Regions from separate parts of the Salinispora pacifica DSM 45544 genome, predicted to be linked through region 3. Evidence: predicted binding sites of a transcription regulator. Region 3 holds the regulator's gene; each other region holds the start of a gene.
The links. Region 3 encodes HrcA, which represses chaperone genes, less so after heat shock. Its sites were predicted from a motif close to GGTTNGCACNCTCNNNNNGAGNGTGCNAACC; they were not measured.

Region 1 (7,580 bases), 1.6 Mb from region 3:
CGAAGCGCCGGGCGAGAAGCTCGCCTCCACGCTGGCCCAGCATCCGGCGGTACGGATCGTCGACTTCACCGGCTCCTCCGAGTACGGCGACTGGCTGGAGGCCAACGCCCGGCAGGCGCAGGTCTACACCGAGAAGGCCGGCCTGAACGCGGTCGTCATCGACTCCACCGACGACTTTGGCGGGATGTGCCGCAACCTGGGATTCACGCTGACCCTTTACAGCGGCCAGATGTGCACCACCTCGCAGAACATCATGATTCCCCGGGACGGCATCGAGACCGACCAGGGGCACAAGAGCTTCGCCGAGGTGGCGGCCGGCATCGCGGCGGCGGTAGGCAAGCTCACCGCCGATCCGGCGCGCAGCGTGGAGTTGACCGGCGCGATCGTCAACGACGGGGTGTTGGAGCGACTGGACGAGGTGACCAAGGTCGGTGAGGCGGTGCTGGAGTCCCGTACCGTCACCCACCCGGCCTTCCCCGGCGCGGTGGTCCGGACGCCGACCATCGTCCGACTGACCGCCGACGACACCGCCACCTACACCCGGGAGTGGTTTGGCCCGATCTCGTTCGTGATCGGGACCGACTCGACCGAGCACAGCCTGGAGCTCCTGCGTGCCACGGTGGGTGAGCAGGGTGCCTTGACCGCGGCGGTCTACTCGACTGAGGACGCGGTGCTGGACGCGGCCGAGGTGGCGGCGGTCGAGGTCGGGGTGCACCTGTCGGCGAACCTGACCGGAGGTGTTTTCGTGAACCAGTCGGCGGCCTTCTCCGACTTCCATGGCAGCGGCGCCAACCCGGCGGCCAACGCGGCTCTCACCGACGGTGCCTACGTCGCCAACCGGTTCCGCATCGTGCAGAGCCGTCGCCACGTCTGAGCGGACCCACCCTCGCATCCGGGGCGCGCAAGCCTAGCTCCGCCGCACGTCCCGGATCTGCGCCGGCGGGCGGTCCGGGCGGACGACTCCTTCGCGGTGTTGTCCGCCCGGCGTCCCCGGCGTCCCCGGCGTGACTCCGGTGGCGAAGAGGGGCTAGGGCTTGCGAGCGATGCCGGCCCAGTAGTAGGCGGCGTGCGGGTCGGTGGGCGCGCCGTCGTCGGGCTGCCAGGCCGCCACCGGGACGATTCCCGGCTCCACCAGGTCCCAACCCGCGAAGAATCGGGCCACCTCGTCGCGGCTGCGGGGCACGAGGGTCATGCCGCTGCCAACGGCAGCGTCAACGGCCTTCTTGACGGCCTCCGGGTTGAAGTCGCCGGTCGGATGGGTGATCGCTACGTAGCTACCGGACGGCAGGGCGTCCATCAGCACGCGGATCTTGCGCCACGGGTCCTCGGCGTCCTCGAGCAGCATCAGGGTCGCGACAATCGTCAACGCGACCGGCCGGTTGAGATCAAGTACCTCGCGCAGCTTCCGGTGGTTGACAATCAACTCCGGCTCACGCAGGTCGGCGTGGATGTACTCGCTGCGCCCCTGCTCAGTGCTGATCATCAGGGCTCGGGCGTGGGCCAGGACGATGGGATCGTTGTCGACATAGACCACTCGGGTCTCCGGAGCGATCTCCTGGGCTACCTCGTGCAGGTTCGGCCTGGTCGGGATGCCGGTGCCGACGTCCAGGAACTGCCGTACGCCGGCCTGCCCGACCAGATAGCGGGCCACCCGGTGGACGAATCGACGGTTCTCGGCCGCCATGGACCGCACCGTCGGGATCGCCGATATCAGGGCCTCGGCGACGGCCCGGTCAGCGGCGAAATTGTCCTTACCCCCGAGCCAGTAGTCGTAGATCCGCGCGGAATGTGGCACACCATTGTCGATTGCGGATGAATGGGGTCGCTGCTGATCTTCCGTAGCCGGGTTATTGCCGGGCACGGTCACCTCCTACTAAGGACGCTCGTGGAGCGGGCGGCGTTCAGCCTAGCCGGACATCGACGCCAACGACATTTCTGGAGATCAGTGCGACTGCGGTCCGGGCGCTATCGGGCGCACGCACCCCTGGCTGGGCCCGCCGGTCGGTGTCCCGGACCCGTTCGGCGTCGTACCGCGTCCCTTCAGGCCGGGCGGCGCATCTGTAGCTCGGTGAGGGTCGGGATCGTCGGGTGCGGAAGGCGGCGGCCGGTGTCGACGAACCCCAACCGACGGTACGCCCGGTAGGCCCGCTCGTTACCGACCACGACCTCCAGCATCAGCTCCGGACGACCGCAGGCGCGGGACCAGCCGGCCACCGCGTCGATCAGGTCGGGGAGCAGTCCGCCACCCCGCCAGGATGGGGTGATGTAGACGGCGAAGATGACGGTGAGCCCTGGTTCGTCCGGAGTCGCCGCGCCCCCGGCATGTCCGACCAGCCGGCCGCTCGGGTCCGCGACGAACTGCGCGTTGGCGCTGCCCGTCGAGGTGTACGCGATGCGCGCCGCGTAGTCGGCGTGGGGGCGGGCCGCCGCGTCGGCAAGCGTCTCCAGGAAGGCCAGCGGTGCGTCGGCGAGCATCTCCAGCCGCAGCGCCCGCATTCGGGCGGCGTCGGCCGGCTGGACCCGACGGATCCACGCCCGCCGGGTCGATGCCGGCCCCGGGGCGGGATCGCTCGTCATGTCGGTTATTTATCACAACGATGCCCGACGATGGGAGCCACTCACCGTATGTCCGATTTGTGGTCGTGCGCCGTCGTCACGCCTCGTGTAGCGTGCGATTTCGGTCACCGGTTCAGCGGCCGTCGCCGATCGTCGAACCGGTACCACCCGCCGGCCGGCGTGCCGGCTCGGCCGGGGTGAGTGGAGTCGCGCATAGTTAGGAAGTGCACCGTGGCACAGGGCACCGTGAAGTGGTTCAACGCCGAAAAGGGCTACGGCTTCATCGCCGTTGACGGGGGGCAGGACGTCTTCGTCCATTTCTCTGCTATCGAGATGGACGGCTACAAGGCGCTGGACGATGGCCAGCGGGTGGAGTTCGAGATCGCCCAGGGGCAGAAGGGCCCGCAGGCCGAACGGGTGCGCGTCGTCGCCTGAGCGACCGGCGCTGCCTCGGGGGCGACCGGCGTAACGGTCGTCCCCACGATTGTCACCACCCAGCCGACCGGCTCGGGCTGGCGCCCGGCCGGCGTGCGGCTGGGTGACGTTGCTCCGCCGGGCTGCCCGCTGTGCCCGCCGGCCGCCCGCTGCGCCCCGGCTGCTGTTCGTTCGTGCCCCGGCTCTCGCCGCACCGTCACCTCCGAGCCCCACCTGAGGAAGAGCGAGCCCTACCTGAGGAAGCAGGTAGGGCTCGTTGCCGTTGTCGCCGCGTGGTCGGCGTACGAGGGGCTGGTGAGCGTCGTTCGGCGGGCGGTGGAAGTCGACTGCCCTGGGCGATCGTGCTTGCACTCGGCAAGGGGGAGTGCTAAACAGGTCCTTGGCACTCGCATACCGTGAGTGCCAATGGTCGGGGCGGGAGGGCCACGGTTGCAGCGGCGTCGCAGGACGCGGGTGCGGCAGTTGGCCGGTCGTCGCGGGCTATCCGGCCCGGCCGACGGACGTCGCCGTCGCCAGGTGGCGATGTCTGAAGGTGCGTAACCAGGCGGCCCATCCGGGAGACACCCTCTCGGGTGGCCCGTGAGTGTCCAGGAGGACAACGCCGTATGGCCAAGATGATCGCGTTCGACGAGGAAGCTCGCCGCGGCCTCGAGCGGGGCATGAACCAGCTCGCTGACGCTGTGAAGGTGACCCTCGGCCCCAAGGGCCGTAACGTCGTGCTCGAGAAGAAGTGGGGCGCTCCCACCATCACCAACGATGGTGTGAGCATCGCCAAGGAGATCGAGCTCGAGGACCCGTACGAGAAGATCGGCGCTGAGCTGGTCAAGGAGGTCGCGAAGAAGACCGACGACGTCGCCGGTGACGGCACGACGACGGCGACCGTCCTGGCCCAGGCCATGGTCCGCGAGGGCCTGCGTAACGTGGCCGCCGGCGCCAACCCGATGGCCCTGAAGCGGGGCATCGAGACCGCGGTCGCCAGCGTCTCGGAGGAGCTGCTGAAGCTCGCCAAGGACGTCGAGACCAAGGAGCAGATCGCCTCCACCGCCTCCATCTCCGCTGGTGACCCCAGCGTCGGCGAGATCATCGCCGAAGCGATGGACAAGGTCGGCAAGGAAGGCGTCATCACCGTCGAGGAGAGCAACACCTTCGGCCTGGAGCTTGAGCTCACCGAGGGTATGCGCTTCGACAAGGGCTACATCTCCGCGTACTTCATGACCGACCCGGAGCGGATGGAGGCCGTCTTTGACGACCCCTACATCCTGATCGTCAACAGCAAGATCTCCTCGGTCAAGGACCTGCTCCCGATCCTGGAGAAGGTCATGCAGTCGGGTAAGCCGCTGCTGATCATCGCCGAGGACATCGAGGGCGAGGCCCTGGCGACCCTGGTCGTCAACAAGGTCCGGGGCACCTTCAAGTCCGTCGCCGTCAAGGCCCCGGGCTTCGGTGACCGCCGCAAGGCCATGCTCGGTGACATCGCCATCCTCACCGGTGGCCAGGTCATCAGCGAGGAGGTCGGCCTCAAGCTGGACGCCGTCAGCCTCGACATGGTGGGTCGCGCCCGCAAGGTCGTGGTGACCAAGGACGAGACCACGATCGTCGACGGTGCCGGCGACGCCGAGCAGATCCAGGGTCGGGTCAACCAGATCCGGGCCGAGATCGACAAGAGCGACTCCGACTACGACCGGGAGAAGCTGCAGGAGCGGCTGGCCAAGCTGGCCGGCGGCGTTGCGGTGATCAAGGTTGGCGCGGCCACCGAGGTCGAGCTGAAGGAGCGCAAGCACCGCATCGAGGACGCCGTTCGCAACGCGAAGGCTGCCGTCGAGGAGGGCATTGTTCCGGGTGGTGGCGTCGCGCTGGTGCAGGCCGGCAAGACCGCCTTCGACAAGCTCGACCTGACCGGTGACGAGGCGACCGGCGCCCAGATCGTCAAGATCGCGCTGGACGGCCCGCTGCGGCAGATCGCCGTCAACGCCGGCCTCGAGGGTGGCGTCGTCGTCGAGCACGTCCGTGGCATCGAGGCCGGTCACGGCCTGAACGCCGCGACCGGTGGCTACGTGGACCTGATGGCCGCGGGCATCATCGACCCGGCCAAGGTGACCCGTTCGGCGCTGCAGAACGCGTCGTCGATCGCGGCGCTCTTCCTCACCACCGAGGCTGTTGTGGCGGACAAGCCGGAGAAGACCCCGGCTGCCCCGGCTGGCCCGGGCGGCGGGGAAATGGACTTCTAAGTCCAGTTTCGCGAGACCAGAGGGGCGGGCCGTTCAGTGGTCCGCCCCTCTGCGTGGCTACGTTGGCAGCGGCCGTTGGTTGCGCCGCTTCTGCGTCTGGTCGTACGGCTGGGGCGCCGGGACCGGCTCGTCCACGACCGGCACCGGTTCGTCGGCGGGCGGTTCGTCGGCGCCGTCCATCTCCGCCTGCTGCTCGGCGTCGCCGAAGTCGAGGCGGTCAAAGGGCAACGGCGGCCCGGGCTGTTCGTCGTCCGTCGTCATGTGGGCCTCCTCCACCGAAACGGTAGGGGCCGTTGCCGGCTAGTGGGGGGCGAATGACGCTATCGGATGACCTATCCGATTCGTCGGTTATTGCTCCCCGAGGCTCCGCCGGTATCCGAAGAAGACCCGTTCGATCCAGGCACCTGCGCTGCCCGAGTAGAACCGAACCGGCCCCACCCAGCCGATCTGCGCCTGCGTGATCCCCGCGGCCCGTTGATCGGCGAGGCAACGACGCAACAGCACCCCACCGATCCCGGACCCCGCCGCGGCCGGCGCGGTGCCCATCGGGCCGAACCAACCCGGCCGAGATGAACCCCAGGCGGCGAAGCCGAGGAGGTCGCCGTCGCGTTCGGCGAGGTGGCAGCCGGCCTGGTCCCGGCCGATCGACTCGGCCACCTCCGCGGCCCAGGTGCCGTCGAAGGCCTCCGACACGAACGCCGTCAGCGCGGGCAGATCCGCCGGCTCCGCCCGCCGTACCGTCACTCCCCGACCCGCCAGCCGCTGCTCCGCCGGTGCCGTCGTCCGTAGTGCCGGGCTCTCGGCGCCGGAGAGGTCGGCGGTCATGTTCCAGGCCGTACTGTCCCGGGCGTACCCGAGCGCCTCCGCCGCGCAGATCGCCGGCGTGTAGCGCACATCAATGCCGGGCCAGGCATAGTACGGCGGGTTGCCCGCCAGCCGTACCTCCCTCGCCCCGAGCCCGGCGAACTGTTGCTCGGCGCGCGCCACCAGCGCCCGCGCCACCCCCCGCCGCCGGTGCGCCGGCTCCACCGCGACCAGATCCACATGCGCGGCCGGGTTGCTCGGTGCGGCGAGCGAGCCGAGCAGTACGCCGATGAGCCGGGCGTCCCGGTAGGCGCCCAGCGCGACGACGGGGCGGCTGGTAACCGCCCGCGGCCAGAGCGTCGCCACGATGGCCCCCGCCTCGGCGGCGTCGTCCGGCAGATCCAGGGACCGGCCGCACAGCTCGATCACGGTCGGCAGCTGCTCCGGCGTCAGCTCGGTGATCTTCAGGTCCATGGACGCTGACCCTAGGCCACCGGAACACTGTTGTTAAGAAGGTTCCCTGCTGCCGGCGCACGAGACCCGCCTTCGCCCACCGGGCGGCCGGTACGAGCCGGTCCAGCCGTCCGCAACCTCGGCCTACGCACGTCGTTCAGCCTCGGGCGGCGCGGACGGCGGCGTACGCGTCCACCAGGCCGGCGCCCGCGACATGCGCCTCGTCGCCGCACCGGTCGCCACTGACCCGGACCGCGGTGGCGGTCTCGGTCAGGATCTGGCGGGTCCGAGGTAGATCGCCGATCAACGCCGGATTGGCCGACCACATCAGCGCCGCCACCCCGGCCACCTGCGGAGTCGCCATCGACGTGCCGCTGAGCGCGCCGTACCCGCCACCCGGAAGCGCGCTGAGCACATCGGTACCGGGGGCGACCAGGTCCGGCTTGGCGACGCCGCCGGGCCCCGGGCCGCGTGCGGAGAAGTCGGCCACCCGTCGCTGCCGGTCGACCGCGCCGACGGTCAGGACATCCGGGTGGAAAGCCGGGGGATCCTCGATCGAGCGGCAGCGGGGCCCGGTGTTGCCGGCGGCGACCACCACGAGGATCCCCGCGGCGGCCAGGGCGGCAACGGCCGGCTGGAGTGCCGCAGAATCACAGCCCTCCAGCGCCGGGCAGCCCCATGAATTGGTGAGAATCTCCGGCGCGCGGGGTGGGCGACCGTCGCGGAACGGGTCCCCGCCGGTGGGGAAGGGCGCCAGCATGAACTGGAGGCAGTCCAGATAGAGCGCGGGGTTGCCGAGGTTACGGTCCAGATTGACGCAGCCGGTCCAGGTGGCCCCGGGGGCGACCCCGGCCCCCTCCCGCCCGACCGCGCTGCCGAGGGTGTGGGTGCCGTGCCCGCCCCGGTCCCGCGGGGCCGAGGTGGCGTTCCAGGGGTCGAACCACGAGTCGTCCCCGCCGCGGAAGCCGGCCGCCAGCCCCGGATGGGTGCCATCCACCCCCGAGTCGGAGCTGCCCACGGTCACCCCCGTACCGGTGATCCCCAGCTCCGACCAGACGCGGTCGGCGCGGATCAGCCGGATGTTCCACTCCGCGCCCGGCGGCG
Region 2 (7,580 bases), 430 kb from region 3:
TCTGGATGTCGGCCTCCACGCCGGCCTCCTTGAAGGCCTCCTCCAGAAACTTGCGGTCCGCGCCCTCCCAGCGGGCGGAGGACTTGCTGTCCGGGAGGATCACGCCGACCTTGGGGGTCTTGCCGGCCGACTCCTCGTCGGAGTTGTCGCCACAGGCCGCCATGCTGCCGGTGGCCAGGAGGCCGACGGTGGCAGCGGCGAGGAAACCCTTGCGCATCTGCAGGGTCCTTTCCAGGTGGGGGATTGGGGGATGGTTTGTTGTGCCCGGCAACGTATTCCGCGATCCCTGGAGGACACAAGAGTGTCGAGGTCATGAGTTTGTTGTCGGCAGTAACAATTCGGCAACGTCGTGGTCTCTGGGCTGTGACGGGCCCGGTCTGCCGTGTCCTTGCCCGGTGCGGTCACCGGCGCGGGGGTCACTTCGGGTGTTCGCGCCCCAGAATCGCCTGGACGCCGGCGGTGTAGACCTCGGCCGGCACCGACTCGGGGTCCAGTAGGCGCTGGAGGCCCACCCCGATGTCGAGCGCCAGGAGCAGGGTGGCCAGCTGGTCGGCGGGGAGGGGGAGATCGACGCCGGTCAGGGTGGCGGCGTCCTGGGCGGTGGCTTCGCGGGCGGTCTGGAGCCATCGGGCCAGGAGCGCTCGCGCGGGTTCGTTGCGCATGCCGTGGAGCCAGAACTCGATGAGCGCCAGCGCGAAGCGGCGGTTCTCGTCCCTGTCCACGTTGGACTCGTAGCTGTCGCCGAGGCGAGCCGCCCAGGTGGCCAGGGACTGGATCGGGTGCGGTTCTTCGTGGCCGCCGACCCTGCGCTCCAGGATCGCCGCGATGAGGTCGTTCTTGCTGCTGAAGTTCGCGTAGATGGCGCCCTTGGTCAGGCCGATGGAGGCGGCGATCTCATCCAGTGAGGTCTGGTGAATCCCGCGGTCGCCGAACCGGGCCTCCGCGGCGTCCAGGAGGCGGGCCCGAGTGAGTTCCTGTCGCTGTGCCCGGGTGAGTCGCTCCGCCATGGGTACCGAACCTACCCCATTGACATACGACCCAGTATCTACATACCGTCTGGTATCCAGATACTAATCGGTATTCGGAGTCTCATGCTGTACATCAACAACCTGACCAAGGTCTATCGCCGTGGGGTGCGCGCCAACGACGACATCAGCCTGGCGGTAGCCGACGGTGAACTCCTCGGCCTGCTCGGACACAACGGCGCCGGCAAGACCACCCTGCTGAACCAGGTCGTCGGCCTGGCTCGACCAACCGGCGGCACGATCACCCTGCTCGGCCGCGACCCGGTCGCCGAGCCCGCCTGGGCGCGCTCGGTCTGCTCGTTCCAGCCGCAGGCCCACGCCCCACTCACCGGTGTCACCGTCCGTCAGGCGATCGAGAGCATCGGCAGGATCCGCGGTGGTCACCGCCGGGCGGTGCGACGTCGGACCACCGAACTGCTCGCCGCCCTGGACATCGAGCAGTGGGCGGACCAGCCCGGCGAACGCCTCTCCGGCGGGGTGCGGCGGCTCACCGCGTTCTGCATGGCGGTCGTCGAGCCGGGCCGGCTGGTCATGTTGGACGAACCCACCAACGACGTGGACCCGGCCCGCCGGCGCCTGCTCTGGGCACAGGTTCGGGAACTGGCCGCGGCGGGGCACGGAGTCGTCCTGGTCACCCACAACATCGCCGAGGCCGAACGGGTGATCGACACGGTGGTGATCCTCAACCACGGCCGGGTCACCGCCACCGGCCCGCCGGCCGCGCTGGCCCCGGACCGACAGCTGCGCCTGGAGATGAGCGGGACCGCCGCACCGGCCGTGCCGGCCTGGGCGCTGCGCACCAGCCGGGCGGGCGACCGGCTCACCATCACCCTCGCCGCGGAGCACGCGCAGCTCGCGGTGGCCTGGGCAGCGTCGATAACCGGCCGCTTCTCGCTCAACCCCGTCGGCCTCGAAGAGTTCTACCTCACCCTGACCGCGAACCCGGAGACCAACCCTGATGCGACCCTGGTTTCGTAGTTACCTGCTCCTGCTGCGCTGGTCGGCGATCCGGCTGCGCTACCTGCTCTCGCTGGTGCTGGTCGTCCAGATCTTCCTCTCGGTGGGGATCGTCCTCGGGTTCGCCTTCCTGCTGCCGCAGATCGACTCGGCCACCGCGCGCTACCTCGCCACCGGGGCGCCGACCCTGGGCCTGATCACGATCGGCATGGTGATGGCACCGCAACTGGTCGCCACCGCGAAGACCGAGGGCACCTTCACCTACAACCAGACACTGCCCGTACCGCGGACCGCGGTTGTGCTCTCGGAGGTCACCACCTGGTTGGTCGTCGGGGCGCCGGGACTGCTCCTCGGGCTACTGGTCGCGGTACTGCGTTTTGATCTCACCCTTCGAGTGAGCTGGCTGGCCGTACCCGCCGCGGTCCTGGTCGCGCTCGCCGCGACCACCGTCGGCCTCGCGATCGCCTACGCGGCCGCGCCACCGGTGACGAACATGGTGACCCAGCTCATCGTCTTCATCGCGTTGATGTTCTCGCCGATCAACTTCCCCGCCGACCGGCTCCCGGAGTGGCTGCAGACGGTCCACCAGGTGCTGCCGTTCCAGCACATGGCGCAGGTGGTTCGCGACTCCCTCACCGCCGGCCCGGAGGGCGTCTCGGCCGCGCCGTACGCGGTCCTGGCCGCGTGGTGCGCCCTCGGCTTCGCCGCCACCCTGCACATCATGACCCGACGAACCTGAGCCGGGCCGGTCGCCGGTCCACTCGCGGACAGGCCTGGGCGGCAAGCCGCCAGACCGCGTCGGACGTAGCCGGCGCTTCGGGAGGGTGGCGCGATCAGCCCGCATCCGGCCAGGGCACCAGGCCAGAGCGCGGGTTGTCCAGCTGGTCTAGGTGGCGGCGATCCGTGCCGTTCGGGCGTTGGTGAGGGCGACCAGATCCTGTGGCGCCAGTTCCAGCTGGAGCCCCCGACGGCCAGCCGAGACGTAGATGGTCTCGTGGTGAAGGGCGCTTTCGTCGAGCACGGTCGGCAGGTTGCGCCGCTGTCCGAGTGGACTGATGCCGCCGCGTACGTACCCGGTGGCACGTTCGGCCGTTGCCCGGTCGGCCAGCACGGCCCGTTTGGCGCCTACGGCGGCGGACAGGGCTTTGAGGCCGAGTTCTCCGGTCACCGGGACGACCGCGATGGTGAGCGCGCCATCGACCACGGCCACCAGTGACTTGAACACGCGGTCGGCCGGCAGGCCGAGCGTCGCCGCAACAAGTGCTCCGTAGTTCGGGGCGTCCGCCGGCACGTCGTACGGATGGGTGCGGTACCTGACTTTCCGCTTGCTCAGCAGCGTGGTCGCCGGCGTAGCCTGTCGTCGTGCCACCCCATCACGCTAGCTGGTGGCCGGACGGCAGATAAGCACCGTGGGGGCGCCGTCCACCCGGGTCAGCACGAGGCTGGCCGGCTGGTCGCCGGTCAACCGCAGATCGCGGCGGAGTTGCTCCGGCTCGAGGGCCGAACCCCGCTTGCGGATCTCCACCCGGCCGACCCGCCGCTCGCGCAGCAGGGCACGAAGCCGCTTCAGCGAGAACGGCAGCACGTCGGTGATCTCCAGGCAGCGGGCGAAGGGGGTCGGCGTGGGAGTGTCGGCGTACAGATAGGCGATCGCCGAATCGGCGAGGGTGGCGTCGAGGGCGCCGGCCAGTTCGGCGACGAGGTGCGCGCGGACCACCGCCGGGTCCGGGTCGTAGACATAGCGGCGGACCGGCCCGACCGGGGCCTCGGCGACGCGGTAACTGGTCAGCTCGTGCACCCTGGTGCGGTGCGTGGCGGGATCGACCCGGCCGGTGGTGTCGGTCGGCGGCTCTTCTCGCAGCACGGTCGCGCGGCGGGCCACCGTCGCGAACTCGCCGCACCACAGGGCGGCCTCGACCAGGTCGCCGTTGACGCTGACCCACTCCGCCTCCGCGTCGGGTGGGATCAGTGCGTGGTCCAGGCCGGGCGCCACCTTGACGACCGTCCGCGGCACCCGTTCGGTCAGCGAGAGCACGAAGTCCCACGGCGGGGAGTAGGCGTTCGGGTCGAAGATCCGTCGACCGGAGGCCCGGCGGGCGGGGTCACAGAAGACCCCGTCCACCCGGCGCAGATCGAAGGTGGTCGCGTCCCCCTGGTTGACGGTGAAGCGCTCGGCGAGTCCGGTCGCCTCGGCGTTCGCGGTGGCGGTCGCGGCGGTGAGTGGGTCGGCCTCCACCCCGTACACCCGGATCCCGGCCCGGGCGGCGGCGAGCGCGTCCGCGCCGATTCCGCAGCCGAGGTCGGCCAGGGCGCGGACGCCGCTGGCGCGCAGCCGTTCGGCGCGTCGCCGCGCCACCACCTGGCGGGTGGCCTGCTCCAGGCCGGCCCGGGTGAAGAACATGTCAGCCGCTACCGAACCGAACTTGCCCACCGCACGTCGGCGTAGCTCGGCCTGGGTCAGCGCCGCCGCGGCCAGGTCGGCCGGGAACCCGGCGGAGCGGAGCGCCGTCGCCGCGGCCAGCGGGTCACCCCCGGCCACCTCGGTGGCCGCCGTCAGCGCCGCCGACCCCGCGGGGGTACGCAGCCGCGCCAGCTGTCCGAGGTCCACCCCGCCATTCTTCCGGCTGGTCCGCGAGCGTCTGAGTTGGGGTGTTGCCGGGCCGGCGCCGGCCCACGCACGTGGTACGCGCGACGCGCTGGGCGGTTCGTTGGCACTCTCCTTGACGGAGTGCTAGCCGAGGAATAACCTGCGATTAGCACTCTCGACCTGAGGGTGCCAACCTCCGGGCCCTGGTGCCCGGCAGGTTAACGCCAGGCGGACCGGCACCCGCGACGACGGCCCCGCCCGGTGGCATGTGGCAGATTGAGCTGGCCGGTTTGCCGGTCGGTAACGAAACCAAGTACCCCAGGAGGGTATGCCCGTGACTACCGCGACCAAGGTTGCGATCAAGCCGCTTGAGGACCGCATCGTGGTCCAGGCGAATGAGGCTGAGACCACCACGGCGTCGGGCATCGTGATTCCCGACACCGCCAAGGAGAAGCCGCAGGAGGGCACTGTCCTCGCTGTCGGCCCGGGCCGGATCGACGACAAGGGCAACCGCGTGCCGATCGACGTCAAGGTCGGCGACACCGTCCTCTACTCGAAGTACGGCGGCACCGAGGTCAAGTACGCCGGCGAGGAGTACCTGGTGCTCTCCGCCCGCGACGTCCTCGCGGTCATCGAGAAGTAGGTAACCGAGCAGTGTCGTCGCCCCGGTCCGGCTCGCCGGGCCGGGGCGACGACGCTTCGAAGGGACATTCATGGCGAAGATCCTGAGCTTCTCGGACGACGCTCGGCACCAGCTGGAGCACGGTGTCAACGCCCTCGCGGATGCGGTCAAGGTCACCCTCGGCCCCCGCGGGCGCAACGTCGTCCTGGACAAGAAGTTTGGCGCACCCACGATCACCAACGACGGCGTGACCATCGCCAAGGAGATCGAGCTCACCGACCCGCACGAGAACCTCGGCGCGCAGCTGGTCAAGGAGGTGGCGACCAAGACCAACGACGTCGCCGGCGACGGGACCACCACCGCCACCGTGCTGGCCCAGGCGCTGGTCCGGGAGGGCCTGCGGAACGTGGCAGCCGGCGCCAACCCGACCGGCCTCAAGCGGGGCATCGACGCGGCGGCCACCAAGGTCTCCGAGGCGCTGCTCGGCAAGGCCGTCGAGGTGTCGGACAAGGCGGCGATCGCGCACGTCGCGACCGTCTCCGCGCAGGACGCCACGATCGGTGAGCTCATCGCCGAGGCGATGGAGCGGGTCGGCCGCGACGGTGTCATCACCGTCGAGGAGGGCTCCACCCTCGCCACCGAGCTGGACGTGACCGAGGGTCTCCAGTTCGACAAGGGCTTCATCTCGCCCAACTTCGTCACTGACACGGAGGGGCAGGAGTCGGTCCTGGAGGACCCGTACATCCTCATCACCACGCAGAAGATCTCGGCGATCGAGGAGCTGCTGCCGCTGCTGGAGAAGGTCCTCCAGGAGAGCAAGCCGCTGCTGATCATCGCCGAGGACGTCGAGGGTCAGGCGCTGTCCACGCTGGTGGTCAACGCGCTCCGCAAGACCATGAAGGTCTGCGCGGTGAAGGCTCCCGGCTTCGGTGACCGCCGCAAGGCGATGCTGCAGGACATGGCGATCCTGACCGGTGCCGAGCTGGTCGCCCCGGAGCTGGGCTACAAGCTTGACCAGGTCGGGCTGGAGGTGCTCGGCACCGCCCGCCGGGTGGTGGTCGACAAGGAGAACACCACCGTCGTTGACGGCGGCGGCAAGGCCGCCGACGCCGTCGACCGGGTCGCCCAGATCCGCAAGGAGATCGAGGCTTCGGACTCCGAGTGGGACCGGGAGAAGCTCGCCGAGCGGCTGGCCAAGCTCTCCGGTGGCGTCGCCGTGATTCGGGCTGGCGCGGCGACCGAGGTCGAGATGAAGGAGCGCAAGCACCGCATCGAGGACGCCATCGCCGCCACCAAGGCCGCGGTCGAGGAGGGCACGGTGCCCGGCGGTGGTGCCGCGCTGGCCCAGGTCCTGCCGGCGCTCGACGATGACCTCGGCCTCGTCGGGGACGAGAAGGTCGGCGTCTCGATCGTGCGCAAGGCGCTGGTCGAGCCGCTGCGCTGGATCGCCCAGAACGCTGGCCACGACGGCTACGTCGTGGTGCAGAAGGTCGTCGACAAGGACTGGGGCCACGGCCTCGACGCAGCGACGGGCGAGTACGTCGACCTGGCCAAGGCCGGCATCCTCGACCCGGTGAAGGTGACCCGCAACGCGGTCGCCAACGCCGCGTCGATCGCGGGCCTGCTGCTCACCACCGAGAGCCTCGTGGTGGAGAAGCCGCAGGAGCCGGAGCCGGCTGCGGCTGGTCACGGCCACGGTCACCAGCACGGCCCGGGTTTCTGACCCACGCCGGACGCTCGGTCGGGGCGCGTCGTCCACAGTGGCGACGCGCCCCGACGCGTCTTCCGGACTGCTTACGGAACGCTGACGTGACTACCGCCGTGGACCGAGATTGGCAACACTGGTCCGCGTGACCAGTACGACCCGTCGCCACGCCGCTTCGGCCGGGGTGATCGCCGCTGCGGTGGCGATCGGCTCGGCGGAGCTTGTCGCGGTGTTGACCGGCCCCCGTTCCGCTCCGCTGGTAGCCGTCGGCGGGTTGGTGGTCGACACCGTGCCGGAGCCACTCAAACAGTTCGGCATCGCGCTCTTCGGCAGCTACGACAAGGTCGCCCTGTTGGTGGGTACGGCCCTGCTGTTGGCCGGCTTCGCCGCGCTGCTCGGCGTACTGTCCCGGCGGCACCTGGCGTACGGGCTGGCCGGCGTCACGGCGTTTACGGCGCTGGGGGCGTTCGCCGCCCTGACCCGGGCCGATGCGGATCTCACCGACGCCCTGCCGGCGCTGGCCGGGGGCAGCCTCGGTGGGTTGGTGCTCTGGGCGTTCATCCGGGGCCCGTTGGAGTTGGATCCATGGCGCTGGTCCGCACCCACCCCACCGGCCGACTCCGGCGCGCCGGTGGCCGGGTCAGCTGACCGGGGGCAGGCCGTGGGACCGAGTGCGGAGTCCCG
Region 3 (7,580 bases):
CGTTCGGCGCTGCCCTGCTCGAGCATGCCAACGGTGCGCCGGACAGCATCGGTGGTCAGCGTCTCACCTTTCTCGATGAGTTCTATCAATTCGCCGAAGAGCCGCTCGGCGAGAGCGTTGTCCGCGGGTGCGCCGGTGATCGTGATCTCGTTACCCCGAACGTGCACGTCGCTGTTTACGGAGCGCTCGACCAGTCGCAGGATCTCGTCGCCCGCACCGAGGAGATTGACCATGATCCTCGGTTCCGGGACGGTGATCCTGGTCTGTGCCCGGGGCGGGCCGGGAGGTGGAGTGCTGGTCATAGGTTGGGCCGAGTGGCCCTGCGCCACCTGCTCTCGATCTCGGCGCCGGGCTGGTCGCCGCGGCGTGCTGGTCGTTGCCCCCATGGTATCGGTTCAACCGCCGGGGCACCTCGCCCAATTCCCCTGCCCGGCACCGACCGGCCGACCCCCGCCGCCGTCAGCTGAGGTTCCCGGCCAGCATCGGCCCGAGCGGCGCGCCACCGAGCAGGTGTGCGTGGACATGAAAGACCTCCTGACCGCCGTACGCTCCGGTGTTGAAGAGCAGCCGGAAGCCATCACCGAGCAGGCCTTCCTCCTCGGCGACCGCGGCGGCGGTGGCGAGCACCTCGCCGGCGAGCCCCGGGTCCCCCTCCGCCAGGGTGGCCACGTCGGCGTAGTGCTCCTTCGGAATCACCAGCACGTGCACCGGAGCCTTCGGACCGATGTCACGGAACGCGAGGGTTGTCCGGGTCTCCCGAACAACAGTGGCGGGAATCTCACCGGCGACGATCCGGCAGAACAGACAGTCAGTTGTGTTCACCGAGGCAGTGTAAGGAAACGCTCCGGACACCGCCGCCCAGAGCGGAAGAACCGGCGCTACCAGCGGCCAAGGCGGGCGGCGAGCACCGAAAGCGCCGCCACCCCGGCGGTGGAGGTACGCAGCACCGACGGGCCCAGCCGCACCGTCCGGGCTCCGGCCCCGGCGAAGGCGGCCAGCTCGGCCGGGGCTACGCCGCCCTCGGGACCGACCACCAGCACGATCTCGCCGCGGTCGGGTAGCTCCGCGGTGACCAGACGTTCCTCCGCCTGCTCGTGTAGCACGAACGCCGCCGCAGCGCCGGCGATCCGACGGGCCACCTCGGAGGTGGACTCGGCCGGGGCGCCGGTCACTACCGGCAGCCAGGCCCGGCGGGCCTGCTTCGCGGCCTCCCGCGCGGTGGCGACCCACTTGCCCCGGGCACGTGCCCCCCGATCACCCCGCCACTGGGTGACCGAACGCCCGGCTGTCCAGGGCACGATCGCGTCCACGCCGACCTCGGTCATCGCCTGCACGGCCAGCTCACCCCGCTCCCCCTTGGCCAGCCCCTGAACGACGACGAGCCGGTGGGCGGGGGCGGCGAGGTGATCCCGGGAGGTGATCCGAAAGTCAAGGACACCCTTTCCCACCGCCGTGACCACGGCGACGGCCGTGCCGCCGCAACCGTCAGCGAGCAGCAACTCCTCGCCGACCCGCAACCGCTGCACCGTCGCGGCGTGATGCCCCTCCGGCCCGTCCAGGGTCGCCGTCTCGGCGGTGGGCAACGAATCAACCAGGAACAGCGGCGCGGACACGGTGCCAGGCTAGCGACCGGCCCGGTGCCCCGGGCCGCTGGCCTGGGACACCGGGACCGGTCGAGTCAGGCGTGGCCGTTGAAAGCGTCGCGCATCCGGGAGAAGAAGCCCCCCTGCTTGGTCAGCTCGGCGACCTCCTCGCCCCGGGTCTGGGCGAACTCGCGCAGCATCTGTTCCTGGTCGGCGTCCAGCTTGGTGGGCGTCCGCACATCCAGGTGGACGAACAGGTCACCCCGGCCGGTCCCCCGCAGGTGCGGCACGCCGCGGGCGCGAAGCCGCAGCATGCTGCCGGGCTGGGTGCCGGCCTTGACGTCAACCGGCTCCTCGCTGTCCAGCGTCTTGATGGTCAGGCGGGTGCCGAGCGCCGCCGTCGTCATCGGGACAGCCACCCGGCAGTGCAGGTCGTCGCCCTTGCGGGAAAAGACATCGTGCGGGCGCTCGTGGATCTCCACATAGAGGTCGCCGGCGGTGCCACCGCCGGGGCCCACCTCGCCCTGTTGGGCCAGTCGGATCCGCATCCCGTCCTCGACCCCGGCGGGAATCTTGACGGTCAGCGAACGCCGGGTCCGCACCCGGCCGTCCCCGGCGCAGGTGGGGCAGGGGTTCGGAATCGTGGTGCCATGGCCCTGACAGGCGGTACACGGCCGGGCCGAGACCACCTGCCCGAGGAAGGTGCGCTGCACCGACTGCACCTCGCCCCGCCCGCCACACGCCTCGCAGGTCTCCGGATGGGTGCCGGCGGCGGTGCCCGCACCGGAACAGGTGGTGCAGAGGACGGCGGTGTCGACCGTGATCGGCGCCTCCACGCCGAACGCTGTCTCGGGCAGGTCCAGTTCGAGGCGCAGGATCGCGTCGGAGCCCGGTCGGGTGCGGGGGCGCGGCCCCCGTCCGCCGCCGCCGGCGGCCCCCCCGAAGAAGGCGTCCATGATGTCCTGGAAGCCGACGAACGGACCGGCCTCGCCGGGTCCACCCGGGCCGCCGCCCCCGCCGCCCGGGGCGAGCGGGTCGCCACCGAGGTCCACGATCTGCCGCTTCCGGTCGTCGGAGAGGACCTCGTACGCGGCGTTGATGTCCTTGAACTTCTCTTGCGCCGCCGCGTCCGGATTCACGTCCGGGTGGTACTGGCGCGCGAGCTTGCGGTAGGCGCGCTTGATCTCGTCGTCGGAGGCTTCCCGGCTCACGCCGAGGATGCCGTAGTAGTCCTTGGCCACTGCGTTCGGTGTCCTCATGTTCGTCTCGCTTGCGCCGACCGCCGGCCCGGTCCGGCCGGACGGTAATGCCTAGTTCTGGGCTAGCAGGTCGCCCACGTAGCGCGCCACGGCCCGAACCGTGGCGATGGTGCTGGGATAGTCCATCCGGGTCGGCCCGACCACTCCGAGACCCCCCAGGATGGTCACCCCTGGCCCGTAGCCGGTGCTCACCACCGAGGTGGCCCGGAGGTTGTCGATCTCGTTCTCGTCGCCGATCCGGACGCGCATCGCGCTCGGCTCGACCTCCCCAATGAGTTTGAGGAGGACCACCTCCTCCTCCAACGCCTCCAGGATGGGGCGCAACGATCCCTGGAAGTCGAGCAGACCACCGCGGGTGAGATTGGCGGTGCCGGCGAGGGCGATGCGCTCCTCGTGCCGTTCGACCAGCGTCTCCAGCAGGACGGTGGAGAGGGTGATCATGGCCGGGCGCAGCTCACCGCTCACCTCGTCAACCAACGCCTGCACCAGCGGCGGTGTGTCGGCGAGCCGGGTACCGACCAGCTTCTCATTGACCAGCTGCCGCAGATCGATCACGTCGTCCGGGGGGATCGGCCCCGGTAGCTCGACGAGCCGCTGCTCGACCCGACCGGTATCGGCGATCATGACCAGCATCAGCCGGGTCGTGGAGATCGGCACCAGCTCCAGGTGCCGGACCGAGGAGCGAGCCAAGGACGGGTACTGCACGACGGCGACCTGCCGGGTCAGCTGGGCCAGCAGCCGGACCGTGCGGTGCACCACGTCGTCGAGGTCAACCGCGCCGACCAGGAAACGCTCGATCGCCCGGCGCTCGGCCGGGGTGAGCGGCTTCACCCGGGACAGCCGGTCCACGAAGAGCCGATAGCCGCGGTCGGTGGGCACCCGGCCGGCGCTGGTGTGCGGCTGCCGGATGTAGCCCTCCTCCTCCAGGACCGCCATGTCGTTGCGGACGGTCGCCGGGGAGACTCCGAGTTGGTGGCGCTCGACCAGCATCTTGCTGCCGACGGGCTCCTGCGTGGCGACGTAGTCTTCGACGATCGCGCGCAGCACCGCGAGTTTGCGGTCGTCGAGACCCATCCTTCCCCCCTCCTCCTGCGACGCGTCGGCGGTCGAGGCGCTTCCTGGCACTCGACTCTAGCGAGTGCCAGTCTACGTCGGCACGCCCGCCAACGCGATGATCAACAAAGATCGAGTACCGTCATCGAATGATGCGGCTGGGCCCGCCGCCCAACCCGACGGTCCGCCTAAGGTGATCATCTGGACAGCCGGGATGGCGCCGCACTGGGGCTGGTTGTCCCCTGCGCCTACGGTGACCCCATGACGGAACCACCTCGCCCTCCTACCGGCGGAGAGCCTGGGCTACCCGGCCCGGGTCCTGACGACCCCACCACCCCGATGCCCGGGGCATCTGACCCGGGTAGCTGGCCGCCACCGGGCAGCTACCCTCCCCCCGGCGCCATGCCACCGCCCGGCGGCTATCCACCCAGCGATGCCGGCTTCCCACCCGGCGGAGGGTACGGCCCACCCGGCGGAGGGTACGGCCCACCCGGCGGTTACGGAAACAGCGAGGACCGGATGTGGGTCCTCGGCGCGCACCTCGGCGGCGCCGTCGGCGCACTGATCAGCGTTGGTCTGCTCGGGTTCGTCGCCCCACTGATCGCCTACCTGGCCCGCGGCAACCAGTCACCAGCCGTCCGCGCGCACGCCCAAGCGGCGCTCAACTTCCAGATCACCTGGTCGCTAATCGCCTTTGTCCTGCTCTTCGTGGGCGGGTGCCTGCTGTTCCTGCCGAACATCACCGTCGTGGTGATGCAGGTCGTGTTCGGCATCATCGCCGCCCTCCGGGCGAATGAGGGCCGGCAGTACCGCTACCCGATGTCGGCCAAGCTCATCAAGTGAAGCCCGACTGGCCGGATCCCGACCGAACGGGTTCCGGCCGGGCCGGCTCCGCTGTTGCCCGGTCCCATCGCCGTCGCGGTCCACGCCGGCACCGACCAATCATCCGATCTGCCCATCCTGACTGGATGACGGGATACGAGTGGTTCGTGAGCGCTGGGCCGACGAGGACCGGAAGGCGCCGATCAGCCGAGCAGGTCCCGCACCACCGCGTCCGCGAGCAACCGACCGCGCAGGGTCAACACCGCCCGACCACCGCCATACGCCGCCGCGGCCAGCAGACCGGCTGCCCGGGCCCGATCGGCGCCGGCACGACCGACGGGGTCCAACACGTCCAGCGGTAGGCCCGTGGCGAGCCGGAGCCGCAGCATGACGTCCTCCAGGTGCGCCTCGTCGACGGTCAGCACCTCCCGGGCCAGGCCCGGCGACGCACCCGCCGCGAGCCGTTGCGCGTACGCCGTGGGGTGTTTGACGTTCCACCAGCGCACCCCCCCAATGTGGCTGTGTGCCCCCGGGCCGAGGCCCCACCAGTTGCCGCCGGTCCAGTACAAAAGGTTGTGCCGGCACCGGGCAGCCGGGGTCCGCGCCCAGTTGGAGACCTCGTACCAGGAGAACCCGGCGGCGTCGAGGGCCGCCTCCGCGGCCAGGTAGCGGTCCGCGGCGACGTCGTCGGAGGGCTGCGCCAACTCGCCCCGCCGCACCTGGGCCGCGAGCCGGGTCCCCTCCTCCACGATCAGGGAGTACGCGCTGACGTGGTCCACCCCCGCGGCGACCACCTCGTCGAGCGAGGCGGCGAAGTCGGCCGCGCTCTCCCCCGGCGTCCCGTAGATCAGGTCCAGGTTGACGTGGTCGAACCCGGCCTCCCGAGCCTCCCGGGCGGCGGCGACGGCCCGGCCGGCGCTGTGCCGCCGATCCAGGATCGCGAGCACTCCGGGCGACGCGGACTGCATACCCAGGGAAATCCTCGTGTAGCCGGCAGTCCGCAGCGCGGCGAGAGATCGCGGGGTGACCGACTCCGGGTTGGCCTCCGTGGTGATCTCCGCGTCGGTGGCCAACCCCCAGGTGCGATCGATGCCGTCGAGGATCCGGGCGAGGTCCGCCGCGGGCAGCAGGGTGGGGGTGCCACCGCCGACGAAGACCGTGTCGACCCGGGGCGGAGGGTTCCCGCGCAGCACACGGGCGGCTAGCGCGAGTTCGGCGAGGACCGTGTCGGCGTACTCCTCCCGGCTGGCGCCACCCCCCAACTCGGCGGCGGTGTAGGTGTTGAAGTCGCAGTACCCGCACCGGCTGGCACAGAAGGGGACGTGTACGTACACGCCGAACCCCCGCGTTCCCACCGAGGTCAGGGCGGTTGTGGGCAGCGATCCATCCACCGGGATGCGCTCGCCTTCTGGTAGGACACCGGGCATGGCCACTAGTGTGCCCGCATGACCTCTCCCGACGCGCTGGTGCGGGCCGCCACGGCCGGCGGGGTGATCACCCTCACCCTGAGCAGCCCGCACAACCGCAACGCGCTCTCCACCCCGCTGATGACCCAGCTGCTCGACGGACTCGCCGCGGCGGTCGCCGACGACGCCGTGCGCGCGGTCGTGCTGGACCATGCCGGGCCGGTCTTCTGCTCCGGCGCCGACCTGAAGGAGACCGCTGCCGCGTACGCCAGCGGCACGGTGCCGGCCGGGATGCTCGGTGACGTGCTCGCGGCCGTGTCGGAATGCCCAAAGCCGGTGGTGGCGCGGGTGGCCGGGCCGGCACGGGCCGGCGGGCTGGGCCTGATCGCCGCGGCCGATCTGGCGATCTGTGCCCAGGAGGCGACGTTCGCCTTCACCGAGGTCCGAATCGGGGTGATCCCGGCGGTGATCTCGGCAACGGTACTGCCCCGACTGCGGCCCCGTGCCGCGGCCGAGCTCTACCTGACCGGGGACACATTCGACGGGCAGCGGGCCGCCGAGGTCGGTTTGGTCACCGCGGCGGTACCGCTGGCGGAGTTGGACGCCGTCGTCGCCCGCTACTGCGATTCGCTGGTCCGGGGCGCACCCGGCGCACTGGCCGGGGCCAAACAACTGCTCCGCCGCCCCACCGCGACCGATCTGCGAGGCGAGCTCACCGACCTGGCCACCCTCTCCACCGGCTACTTCCTCTCCGCGGAGGGGCTGGAGGGCGTGTCGGCGTTCCGGGAGAAGCGGCCAGCGAGCTGGGTGCCGGGCCAGTAGCCCGATTCTTGGCGGGCCCGGCACGGGCGGTAGCCCCGGGTTTCTGGCCGGCGCAGCACGGGAAGGCTGACGCCCACCGCCGCCTCGACCGACCGGCAGCCGAACCGACGAACGCCCGGGCAGCGCCGCCCCGGCTGGCCGGCGGCTCACGGGCACCCGGGGCTTACTCTTGTCGGACTCGTCGAAACAGGGGGTGCAGGTGCGGACTCGGGCAGTCGTAGCGGCTGGCGTCGTTCTGGCGCTCGTCGCCATGGTCGGGCTCTTCGTCACCTTCCGGCACATCGCGGACGGGATTCGGCTCCCGTTCGCCGGGCGGAGTTGCACGGTGCAGGCAGGCGGCCAGGTGGAGCTCGATGCCGGCCAGATGGCCAACGCGGCGACAATCGCGGCCATCGGGGCGCAGCGCGGCATGCCGGAACGGGCGGTCGTGGTGGCGCTGGCGACCGCGTACCAGGAGTCGGGGCTGCGCAACCTGGCCGGCGGCGACCGGGATTCGGTGGGCCTGTTCCAGCAACGGCCCAGCCAGGGCTGGGGCTCGCCAGCCGAGATCCGGGACCCGCGGTACGCGACGAACACCTTCTACGCCGCGCTGGCGAAGGTGCGCGACTGGGAAGAGATGCGGGTGACCGACGCCG

Region 1: a site for HrcA is predicted at 3,369-3,399, ahead of groL (chaperonin GroEL). Genes of this name have one in related genera too.
Region 2: a site for HrcA is predicted at 4,734-4,764, ahead of groES (co-chaperone GroES). Genes of this name have one in related genera too.

Annotation. Positions count from the first base shown of each region.
Region 1 covers NZ_KB905359.1:2,813,285-2,820,864, reverse strand. The annotation lists gene paaN (phenylacetic acid degradation protein PaaN) at 1-874, shown strand, start outside; gene SALPAC3_RS0112755 (SAM-dependent methyltransferase) at 1,028-1,807, opposite strand; gene SALPAC3_RS0112750 (GNAT family N-acetyltransferase) at 2,041-2,577, opposite strand; gene SALPAC3_RS0112745 (cold-shock protein) at 2,788-2,991, shown strand; gene groL (chaperonin GroEL) at 3,597-5,219, shown strand; gene SALPAC3_RS0112735 (hypothetical protein) at 5,277-5,480, opposite strand; gene SALPAC3_RS0112730 (GNAT family N-acetyltransferase) at 5,568-6,497, opposite strand; gene SALPAC3_RS0112725 (S8 family serine peptidase) at 6,634-7,580, opposite strand, start outside.
Region 2 covers NZ_KB905359.1:3,995,717-4,003,296, forward strand. The annotation lists gene SALPAC3_RS0118340 (sugar ABC transporter substrate-binding protein) at 1-217, opposite strand, end outside; gene SALPAC3_RS0118345 (TetR/AcrR family transcriptional regulator) at 417-1,007, opposite strand; gene SALPAC3_RS0118350 (ABC transporter ATP-binding protein) at 1,092-2,003, shown strand; gene SALPAC3_RS0118355 (ABC transporter permease) at 1,984-2,721, shown strand; gene ybaK (Cys-tRNA(Pro) deacylase) at 2,869-3,351, opposite strand; gene SALPAC3_RS0118365 (class I SAM-dependent methyltransferase) at 3,361-4,590, opposite strand; gene groES (co-chaperone GroES) at 4,898-5,212, shown strand; gene groL (chaperonin GroEL) at 5,283-6,914, shown strand; gene SALPAC3_RS0118380 (molybdopterin-dependent oxidoreductase) at 7,042-7,580, shown strand, end outside.
Region 3 covers NZ_KB905359.1:4,425,549-4,433,128, reverse strand. The annotation lists gene SALPAC3_RS0120405 (PhoH family protein) at 1-302, opposite strand, end outside; gene SALPAC3_RS0120400 (histidine triad nucleotide-binding protein) at 460-822, opposite strand; gene SALPAC3_RS0120395 (16S rRNA (uracil(1498)-N(3))-methyltransferase) at 879-1,613, opposite strand; gene dnaJ (molecular chaperone DnaJ) at 1,679-2,824, opposite strand; gene hrcA (heat-inducible transcriptional repressor HrcA) at 2,894-3,916, opposite strand; gene SALPAC3_RS29440 (DUF4870 domain-containing protein) at 4,415-4,738, shown strand; gene hemW (radical SAM family heme chaperone HemW) at 4,921-6,144, opposite strand; gene SALPAC3_RS0120370 (enoyl-CoA hydratase-related protein) at 6,163-6,945, shown strand; gene SALPAC3_RS0120365 (hypothetical protein) at 7,139-7,580, shown strand, end outside.